Regions from separate parts of the Nitrospirillum goiasense genome, predicted to be linked through region 1. Evidence: predicted binding sites of a transcription regulator. Region 1 holds the regulator's gene; the other holds the start of a gene.

Region 1 (4,733 bases):
TCAGCGCGAGGATGGCGGCCCATTGCCAGCCGCCCCGGCCACTCCCCAGGCGGGTGGCCAGGTCGTCGATGCTGCGCGGGTCGATGGGCAGGCCGCCCTTGTCCAGGTGTTCCGCCAGGCGGTCGGCATGGCGCAGCAGCAGGGGCAGCTTGTGGGCGGTGGCGTTCAGGTTGCGCACGGCCTCGGCCAGGCGCGCCTCCGGCCCCCGGTTCTCCCGCATCCACTGCTCGATCAGGGGGCGGGCCACTTCCCACATGTTCAGCTTGGGGTTCAGGGCGCGGCCCACGCCTTCCGCCGTCAGCATGCTTTTCTGCAGCAGCAGCAACTGCGGCTGGGTTTCCATCTCGAACTGCTCGGTCACCGCGAATAGCTGGGCCAGCAGCCGGCCGACGGAGATGTCGTGCAGCGGCTTGTTGTGCACCTGCTCGCCGATGGCGCGGGCCGCCTGCATGAACAGCTCGCGCGACTGGTGGGCGGGCACGTAGCCGGCATCGAAATGCACGTCGGCCACCAGGCGGTAATCGCGGTTCAGGAAGCCCAGCAGCATGTCGGCCAGGTACAGCCGCGTCTGCCGGTCCAGCCGGCCCATGATGCCGAAGTCCACGGGCGCCAGGTGGCCGGACATGTTGACGAACATGTTCCCCGGGTGCAGGTCGGCATGGAAGAAGCCGTCGCGGAACACCTGGTTGAAGAAGGAATTGGCCGCCTGGCGCAGAACGTCGTCGGGGTCGAAGCCGGCGGCGCGGATGGCGTCCACCTGGTCCACTGGGATGCCGTGGATGCGGTCGATGGTCAGTACCCGCTGGCTGGTGCGGTCCCAATCCACCCTGGGGATGTTGAAGGTGACATCGCCCTTGAAATTGTCTGCCAGTTCGGAGGCGGCGCTGGCCTCCAGGCGCAGGTCCATTTCCATGCGCACGGTCTCGGCGAAGGTTTCCACCACCTCCACCGGCTTCAGGCGCTTCAGCCGGGGCAGGACGCGCACGGCCAGGCCGGACAGCCAGAACATCAGGTCGATGTCGCGGCGGAAGGCCAACTCCACGCCGGGGCGCAGCACCTTCACCGCCACCTCCTTGCCCTCCGCCGTCACGGCGAAGTGGACCTGGGCGATGCTGGCGGCGGCCACGGACTCGGGCTCGAAGCTCTGGAAAATCTCGCCCAGCGGACGGCCCAGCTGTTCCTCGATGATGGCCACGGCCTGGGGCGTGGGGAAGGGCGGCAGCCGGTCGCGCAGCAGGGCCAAGTCTTCCGCCACGGCGTCGCCCACCAGGTCGGACCGGGTGGACAGCGCCTGGCCCAGCTTGATGAAGCTGGGGCCCAGTTCCTGGATGGCGGCGGCCAGGCGCTGGCCCTTGCGGCCGGGCGCCCGGTTGTTGTTCATCAGGCGCAGCACCATGGCCAGGCCCGGCGCCACGTCGCGGAACTCCTCCGGGAACAGGGCGCCATGGCGGCCCAGCGTACGCCCGATGATGTACAGGCGGCGCAGGTTGCGCAGGATGCGGAACATGGTCAGACGCGCCAGGCGGAATGGATGGCGGCCACGCCACCCGTCAGGGGCCGGGCCTTGGCCTGGGCGAAGCCCACGGCCTCCAGCCGGCGGCACAGCGCCTCCCGCTCGGGGAAGCGGCGGATGCTTTCCACCAGGTACTGATAGCTGTCGCGGTCGCCCGCCACCACTTGGCCGATGCGGGGCAGGACCTCGAAGGAATAGCGGTCGTACAGCTCGCGCAGGATGGGCAGGTTCACCTGGCTGAATTCCAGGCAATAGAAGCGTCCGCCGGGCTTCAGCACGCGGTGGGCCTCGGCCAGCGCCTTGTCGATATGGGTGACGTTGCGCAGGCCGAAGGCGATGGTGTAGGCGTCGACCGAGCGGTTGGGCAGGGGCAGCGACTCGGCATTGCCGACCGTCCACTGCAGGCCGCCGCGCGTTTCCGGCGTCTGGTCCCAGCCGGGCATGGACCCTTTGTCGATGCCGCGGTCACGGCCCACCCGCACCATGGCCTCCGTCAGGTCGCAGACCATGATCCGGGCCGCGGGCGCCTTGGCGGCCATGCGGAAGGCGATGTCGCCCGTGCCGCCGGCCACGTCCAGGATGGTTTCGCCGGCGCGGGGGTTCACCAGGCCGACGAAATCCGCCTTCCACAGCCGGTGGATGCCCACCGACATGAGGTCGTTCATGACGTCGTAGCGGCTGGCGACGCTGGAAAACACGCCTTGCACCAGCGGTGCCTTCTCCGCCGGGTTGATGGCGCGGAAACCGAAGGATCGCGCCTCACGCTCCTGCGCCGTCAGGGCGTCGGTGGCGGTGGTGTCGGCGGTGAAGGGCGGGGGCGTGGGATGGTCGACCATGGCGGCACCATAGCGTCGGGAACGGCGCTTGGGTAGCGGGCTTGGTGGGCAGGCCTGCCCTGAAAAGGGGGCAGGATAAGTGGCTTATCCGTTCGCCCCCCATCGGCAGATGGCCATAGCCCCAAGGTCTTCAAGGTTGCCGAAGCGCTCGCTCCCGCTGCCGCTGCCGCGGCCTTTAAGCGGACTTCATGTCCAGGGCGTAGCCGGCCGACCGCACGGTGCGGATCATGTCCAGTTCCGTCTCCTCGTTCAGGGCCTTGCGCAGGCGGCGGATGTGCACGTCCACGGTGCGCGGCTCCACGTACACGTCATGGCCCCAAACGATGTCCAGCAACTGCTCGCGCGAGAAGACGCGGCCGGGGTGCTGCATGAAATGGCGCAGCAGGCGGAATTCCGTCGGGCCCAGGTGGATGTCGCGGCTGTTGCGGCGCACCCGGTGGGCCGCCAGGTCCATGCTGATGTCGCCGTAGCGCAGCAGCTCCTCCGCCAGGGAGGGGACGGCCCGGCGCAGCACGGCGCGGATGCGGGCCACCAGCTCGGTCGGGCTGAAGGGTTTGGAGATATAGTCGTCGGCGCCGGAATTCAGGCCGCGCACCTTGTCCGCCTCCTCGCCCCGGGCGGTCAGCATGATGATGGGGATTTCGCGGGTCTTGGGGTTGCGGCGCATCTGGCGGCAGACCTCCAGCCCGCTCATCAGCGGCAACATCCAATCCAGCAGCACCAGGTGCGGCGCCTGCTCATCGGCCAGCAGCAGGGCCTCCTCGCCGTCGTTGGCGGTCAGCACCCGGAAGCCTTCTTTCTCCAGGTTGTAGCTCAGCAGCGTGACGAGGTCGGCTTCGTCCTCGACGATCAGGACCAAGGGCTTCAACGAGGCGTTCATGGGGTGTCCCTAAAACTGGCTGTCCGCAGGCGGAGGCAGGTGGGTCGAAATCTAATCGCTACAGGCGCAGGCGCTACTTACAGGTCGTCCAGCGACTCGGCCCCGTGCAGGCCGCTGCCATGCAGGTCGACGTCCGCCGTGGGGCCGACGACGAAGCTGGACTCGTCATGCTTGGGGCGGCTGGACGTCAGCGGCTGGCCCAACACCAGGAAATGGATGTTTTCCGCGATGTTGGTGGCATGGTCGCCCGCCCGCTCCAAATTCTTGGCGATGAACAGCAGGTGGGTGCAAGGGGTGATGTTGCGCGGGTCCTCCATCATATAGGTCAGGACCTCGCGGAAGAGGCTGGTGTACAGGTCGTCCAGTTCCTCATCGCGGTTCCAGGCGTCGATGGCCTTGCCCACGTCGCGGTCGATATAGGCGTCCAGCACGTCCTTCAGCATGCTTTCGACCAGCTTGCCCATGCGCGGAATGGCGCTCACGGGCCGCACGGCGGGCAACTTGGCCAGCGCCATGCTGCGCTTGGCGATGTTGGCGGCATAGTCGCCGGTGCGTTCCAGGTCGGCGGAAATCTTCAGGGCGGCCAAGATTTCGCGCAGATCGCTGCCCACGGGCTGGCGCAGGGCCAGCATGCGCACGGCCTCCTGCTCGATCCCGCGTTCATACTCGTCCAGTTGCTGGTCGGCCTTCATCACGCGGGCGGCCAGGTCGACATCCCGGCGCACCACCGCCTGCACGGCACCGTCCACCTGCGCCTCCGCCACGCCCCCCATCTGGGTGATCAGGTTGGATAGGCGCTGCAACTGTTGCTCGAACGATTTGACGGTGTGTTCGGCGGGCATTCTTTTACCACCCCATCCCCGGCGGTCCCGGCCGGGGCATGAAAAACGGCGGCCGGCGGGACGTCGCCGGTCGGGCAGGGTGGACCATAGCGGCAGGTCGCTATGGAATTGCTACAAACAGGCGACATTTTTATGACATGGCGCAAGCCTGGCCCAGGCGTCGAAAACGCCTTTTGCTCAAGGACTTATACCATACGGGTGTAGGATGGGCCGGGTGGCGGGCTCCCGGCTTGCGGCTCAGGCGGCGCCGCGGCCGCCCTCGTGTGACAGATTCGGGGCGGATTGAGGGAGCGGCTTTTCACCCTTTTCGCCCGCTTTCTCGCTCGCTTTCTCCACCCCGGGCAGGTGCACGGTGAAGGTGCTGCCCTTGCCCACCTCGCTATCGATGGTCAGGCGCCCGCGATGGCGGTTCACGATGTGCTTCACGATGGCCAGCCCCAGGCCGGTACCGCCCAGGGCGCGGCTGCGGGCGGCGTCCACGCGGTAAAAGCGTTCCGTCAGGCGGGGCAGGTGTGTGCGGGCGATGCCGTCGCCCTTGTCGGTCACCGACACCTTGATGCCGGCCACCTTCTGGGGCGAGGCCTGCCGGGCGCGGATGCCGGTGACGCCGGTGGCCGGCGGCGCGTCCGCCCGCTCCAGCGACACCACCACGTCCGTCTGCT
Region 2 (4,733 bases), on a different contig from region 1:
AAGCTCAGGTACATCACCGCCGTGGTGTCGCCCGTGGACTTGGTGATGACCGGGTCGTTCGCCTCTTTGGGGATCAGGTACTTGACCTGCTGCACCTTGGCGATGACGTCGGTCATGGCCTGGCTGGGGTCGTAGTTCAGCTTGACGTAGACCGTGACCGTGCTCTGCCCCTGGACGGAGCTGCTGGTCATGTAGTCGATGCCGTCGGCGCTGGCCACCGCCTGCTCGATGGGGGTGGTGATGAACCCCTGCATCAGGTCGGCCGTGGCGCCCGGATAAACGGTGGTGATGCTGATGGTGGTGGATGACAGCTTGGGATACTGCCGGATGGGCAGGGTCGACAGCGACCGCAGGCCCACCAGCAGGATCAGCAGGCTGACCACCAGGGCCAGCACCGGCCGCTTGATGAAAAGATCGGTGAATTTCATGGTCGGGGTATCCCCTGGAACCGGCCGCGCGTCATTCGGGCGCGGCCGGTCCCGATTTACAGGTCAATGGCGGGGTATCAGGGGCGCGGCGTCTCGGCCGGGGCCGGCGGGGCCCCCTGGTCCGACAGGGTGACCGGGGCGCCGTTCTGCAGCTTGTTCTGGCCCACGGCCACGACGCGGTCGCCGGGCTTGACCCCGCTCAGCACCACGACCTTGCCGTCGGCGCGGTCGCCGGTCTTCACAAAGACGCGGTCGACGTGCAGGGCCGGCTTGCCATCCTCGCCATTCACCGGCTTGCCGTCCTTGTCCACCGTGGGGCGGACCACATAGACGCTGTTGCCATACAGCGAGTAGTCCACCGCCGTTTCCGGCAGGGTGACCTGGTTGGGCGTGACCGGCAGCACGACGGTGACGTTGCCGAACATGCCGGGCTGCAGGGCGTGGTCCTTGTTGGGAATGGTGGCCTGCAGCTTCACGGTGCGCGTGTCGCTGCTGATCTGCGGGTCGATGGCGGTGACGGTGCCCTGGAACACGCGGCCCGGGTAGGCGTCCACGGCGACGCGCACCGTCTGGCCCACGGCCACGCGGCCGCGCTCGCCCTCCGCCAGGGTGAAGTTGGCGTACAGCTCATCCAGGTCGGTCAGGGTGACGACGGCGTCGCCGGCCTTGACGTACTGGCCCACGTCCACCTGGCGCACGCCCAGCACGCCATCGAACGGCGCCCGCACCAGCAATTGGGCGATCAGGGCGTTGGTCTTGGCGATGTTGGCGTTGGCCTGGTCCAGCACGGCCACCTGCTGGTCCACCGTCTGCTGCGAGGTCGCCTGCTTGGCCACCAGGGCGCGATAGCGGGCGAGGTCCAGTTCCGCCACCTTGGCCTGGGCCTTGTAGTTGGCCAGGTCGCCCTGCTGCGGCTTGTCGTTCAGCTGCAGCAGGGGCGTGCCCGCGGTGACCGTGGCGCCGGACTGGAACAGGATCTTGGTCACCGACCCGCCGACCTCGGGCGTCACCGTGACCTGGTGGACGGCCTGCAGCGTGCCCACGGCGGGCAGCAGTTGCGGCACATCCTCCACCTTGGCCACGGCGGTGGCGACCGGCGGCGGCGGCGGCATCATCTTTTTCAGGACTTGGCCGATCATCGCCGGCTTAACGGTGTTGTTAAAGTAAACGAACAGGCCGCCGATGATGGCCAGGACAATCACCGTCAGGATCATGAACAGGGCGATGCGCGGTGGCCGCTGCTGCCCGCCCTGGCCCCGGTATTCCTGGCGGGACAGGCCCGTCAGCGGCGCGTCCGGTTTCGGCACGGTGGTCACGGTCGAATGGGATTCCATGGTCTCGGTCTCGCTCGGCGCAAATAGTCCCCGGCGCCGGTGGGCACAAGCCCGCCGGCTGGGCGTTGGTGTCGGTATCGAAGCGGCACACGTCAACAGGTCGCCGCGGGGGAACCCGGGCGATGGTTGGCCACCGGATGCGAAGAACCATTCCTTGCAGGTCCTTCCATACCACCAGACCCCGGAAATCCAGGGGCGGGCGGCGACAGCCGACAGCGGTGCGCTTTCCTAAACGATGGCCTGTCCCCGGCGATCCGATGCCCCCGCACCCGATCCTTCCGATCCCATGGGCCCTCATTATTGCGCGGACTATGGGCAGGGCCGCTGATACTGCCAGTGAGCGGTGTCACAACCGGCCGGGTGCTTTTCAAGAAATCCGGAAAAAATGCAAGGATTGCTCCGATTTCCCGAATGATCCGCACCCGTGGGCGTCTTTGCCCCGTCGTTTCCTAATTATTCGGGGACGCTGAACGACGTCAGCCGACGCGGCACAACCCGTCCTCCGGGCCCTCGTCCCAATGGCTGAGCGCCAACAGGCAATGGGCGGGCAGGATGGCCAACAGGTCGATCCGCCGGCGCAGGTCTTGGAAGACCGCGTCCACCACCGCCTCCGGGTCGGCGGCGACACCAGGGTCCAGGCTGGGATCGGGATCCGGCAGGGCCCAGTGCGCCGTCACCAGCTGGCCCGGCCAGGCGCCGGCCATGCCGGTGGCGGCCAGTTCGCTGACGGTGATGACGATGTCCACCGGCGGCGCCACGGGTCCTATGTACCGGTCCAGCGGCTTGGGCGCCAGGTCCCGGGTGTCGACGCCCTCCGCCCGCAGGCGGGCCAGGACAAAGGGATTGATGTGGTCGACCGGCATCAGGCCGGCGCTGTGGGCGTCGAATCGATGCCCGGCATGGTGGCGCAACAGCGCCTCCGCCATCAGGCTGCGGCCGGCGTTGACCCGGCCGACGAACAGGACGCTCAGGCGGCGGTCCGTGTGGCCGGGACGTGGCGCGGGTTCATCCAGCATCGGGCTGTCAGGCGGCATCGTCGGATCCAGGGGTTGCGGCCTGGGTGGGCGGGGCTCAGCCCGCCGCAGCCCAGCCTTCCTCGCTATTATGCATCGCGGCCAGCGTCTCGGCCGTCAGTCGGGCCAGGCGCTGTTCCGGCAGGGAACAGAAGATACGCACCCGCCGCTCGATCATGCCGAACAGCAGGTTGAACAAGGCGCGCTGTTCCACCTCCGACCCCTTGAACCCCTGCGGGTCGGGGAAGCCCCAGTGGGCGATCATGGGGTGGCCCGGCCAAGCCGGCGCCACGGCCCCGGCGCTGGCGTCGCAGGTGTGGAAGATGAAGTCCATGGGCGCCACGTCCGGGCCGGCGAATTGGTTCCAGGACTTGGGGTGCAGGCCGTCCGTGGAAATGCGGGCCTTGGTCAGCAGGTCCAGGGCGATGGGGTTGCAGTCCGGCAGCGGGTCGGAACCCGCGCTGAACACCACGAACCGGTCGCCGCCCCAGTGACGCATCAACGCCTCGGCCATGATGCTGCGGGCGGAATTGAACTGGCACAAGAACAGGACCCGATAGACTGTCGCCATGTCGCTTCTTTCCCCCTCTGGCTCACGGCTTTCCCGCGCCGGGGGCCCCCATCGCCCCAGGGTCAGGAACCGCGGCCCTGTGCCGCCCGCCCCCTGGGGCGGCACATTTAACCGTATGCTAATCCCAGCGTATGCCAGTCTTGTGACGCTGGTGTTGCAGGCCGGCGAAAAGGGACGAGGTTGCCTCAATCAAGCGCGGTAGCAGACCCGCAGTCCCCCCACAGTCGGCCGCGCACCCAGATGGGGGCGGAGGCGTCCTTCATAAGGGCGAAGACGCCGCCACCCATGTCGCGGCGATAGGTCTGCAGCAGGAAGGGGGCCGTGTTGCTGCTGGCCGCCGCGGCGCTCTTGTCGGGGTAGATACGGCGGTTGCGCCCATAGGTGGCGTTCCATACCGGATCGGGGCCATGAGGCTTGCTGAATTCCGGATTATGGCAGGGGATCAGGCGGTTATGGTCCGTGGGCGCGCAGAAGATCATGCGTGGGTCCATGGACATGACGGGATCGTGCAGCGGCGTCACCGCCTTGTCCAGGAAGGGGATGTAGCGGGTCATGTACTGTTGCGGGTTGGTCCCCGCGATGGGCTTGAGTTCCTTGTCGAACAGGTCGTCCAGGGTCAACTCGCCGGTCGCCAGGGCCTGCTCCATGCGCTCGGAAATCTTCGCCGCGACCTCGCGGGCCTTGTCGATGAAGGGCGTATCCTCGGTGGTGTAGCCGGAGGTGGCGGTCAGCATCATGATGGCTTCCGCCCGGCCCAGGGTCCGGTCCAGATGGGTGGTCCCCTCCTTCAGCGCTTTGCTGGACAATTCCGCGTCGCGATGCAGCGCGTCCACCGTCTCCTGGAAGCCGCCGCAGCGCTCGGCGATGTCGCCGGTCGCGCCGGCGATGGCGGTGGCGTTTTCCTCCACCTGGGCGACGGCGGCGCCCACCGTCTCCACCGCGCGGCCGATGGTGGCGGTGCTGCGGCCCACGCGCTCCGCCTGTTCGGACCCGGTCGCCATGCGGGCGGTCAGGCGCCGCACCTGTTCGGTCAGGGCCTTCAGCGTGGCGTCGATTTCCGCCGTGGCCTCCGCCGTCTGGCGGGCCAGCGCCTTCACCTCGGTGGCGACGACGGAGAAGCCGCGGCCGGCCTCGCCGGCGCGGGCCGCCTCGATGGTGGCGTTCAGGGCCAGCAGGTTGGTCTGGGCGGCGATGCGGTTGATGTCGCTGGAGACGCGTGCCACCCGGGTCATGGCCTTTTCCAGGCCGCTCAACTCATCGGCGCTGGCGTTCACCGCCGTGACCAGGTCGCCGATGGCGGCCAGGGACTGGCGGATTTCCTCCGCCGAGGTGTCGACATCCCGCCGGGCGCCGGCGGCGACCCCCTGGGTCGCCTGCGCCATGCCGG

The links. Region 1 encodes PhoB, which activates phosphate uptake and scavenging genes when phosphate is short. Its sites were predicted from a motif close to TNTCATAAAACTGTCA; they were not measured.
Positions count from the first base shown of each region.
Region 2: a site for PhoB is predicted at 3,479-3,494, ahead of ULB03_RS25925 (arsenate reductase ArsC). Genes of this name have one in related genera too.

Region 1 is NZ_JAXQNP010000002.1:673,621-678,353, reverse strand. Features, by position in the region: gene ubiB (2-polyprenylphenol 6-hydroxylase) at 1-1,507, opposite strand, end outside; gene ULB03_RS05435 (class I SAM-dependent methyltransferase) at 1,510-2,349, opposite strand; gene phoB (phosphate regulon transcriptional regulator PhoB) at 2,525-3,229, opposite strand; gene phoU (phosphate signaling complex protein PhoU) at 3,307-4,071, opposite strand; gene ULB03_RS05420 (ATP-binding protein) at 4,309-4,733, opposite strand, start outside.
Region 2 is NZ_JAXQNP010000004.1:941,029-945,761, reverse strand. Features, by position in the region: gene ULB03_RS25940 (multidrug efflux RND transporter permease subunit) at 1-428, opposite strand, end outside; gene ULB03_RS25935 (efflux RND transporter periplasmic adaptor subunit) at 506-1,762, opposite strand; gene ULB03_RS25930 (arsenate reductase/protein-tyrosine-phosphatase family protein) at 2,239-2,796, opposite strand; gene ULB03_RS25925 (arsenate reductase ArsC) at 2,834-3,346, opposite strand; gene ULB03_RS25920 (methyl-accepting chemotaxis protein) at 3,532-4,733, opposite strand, start outside.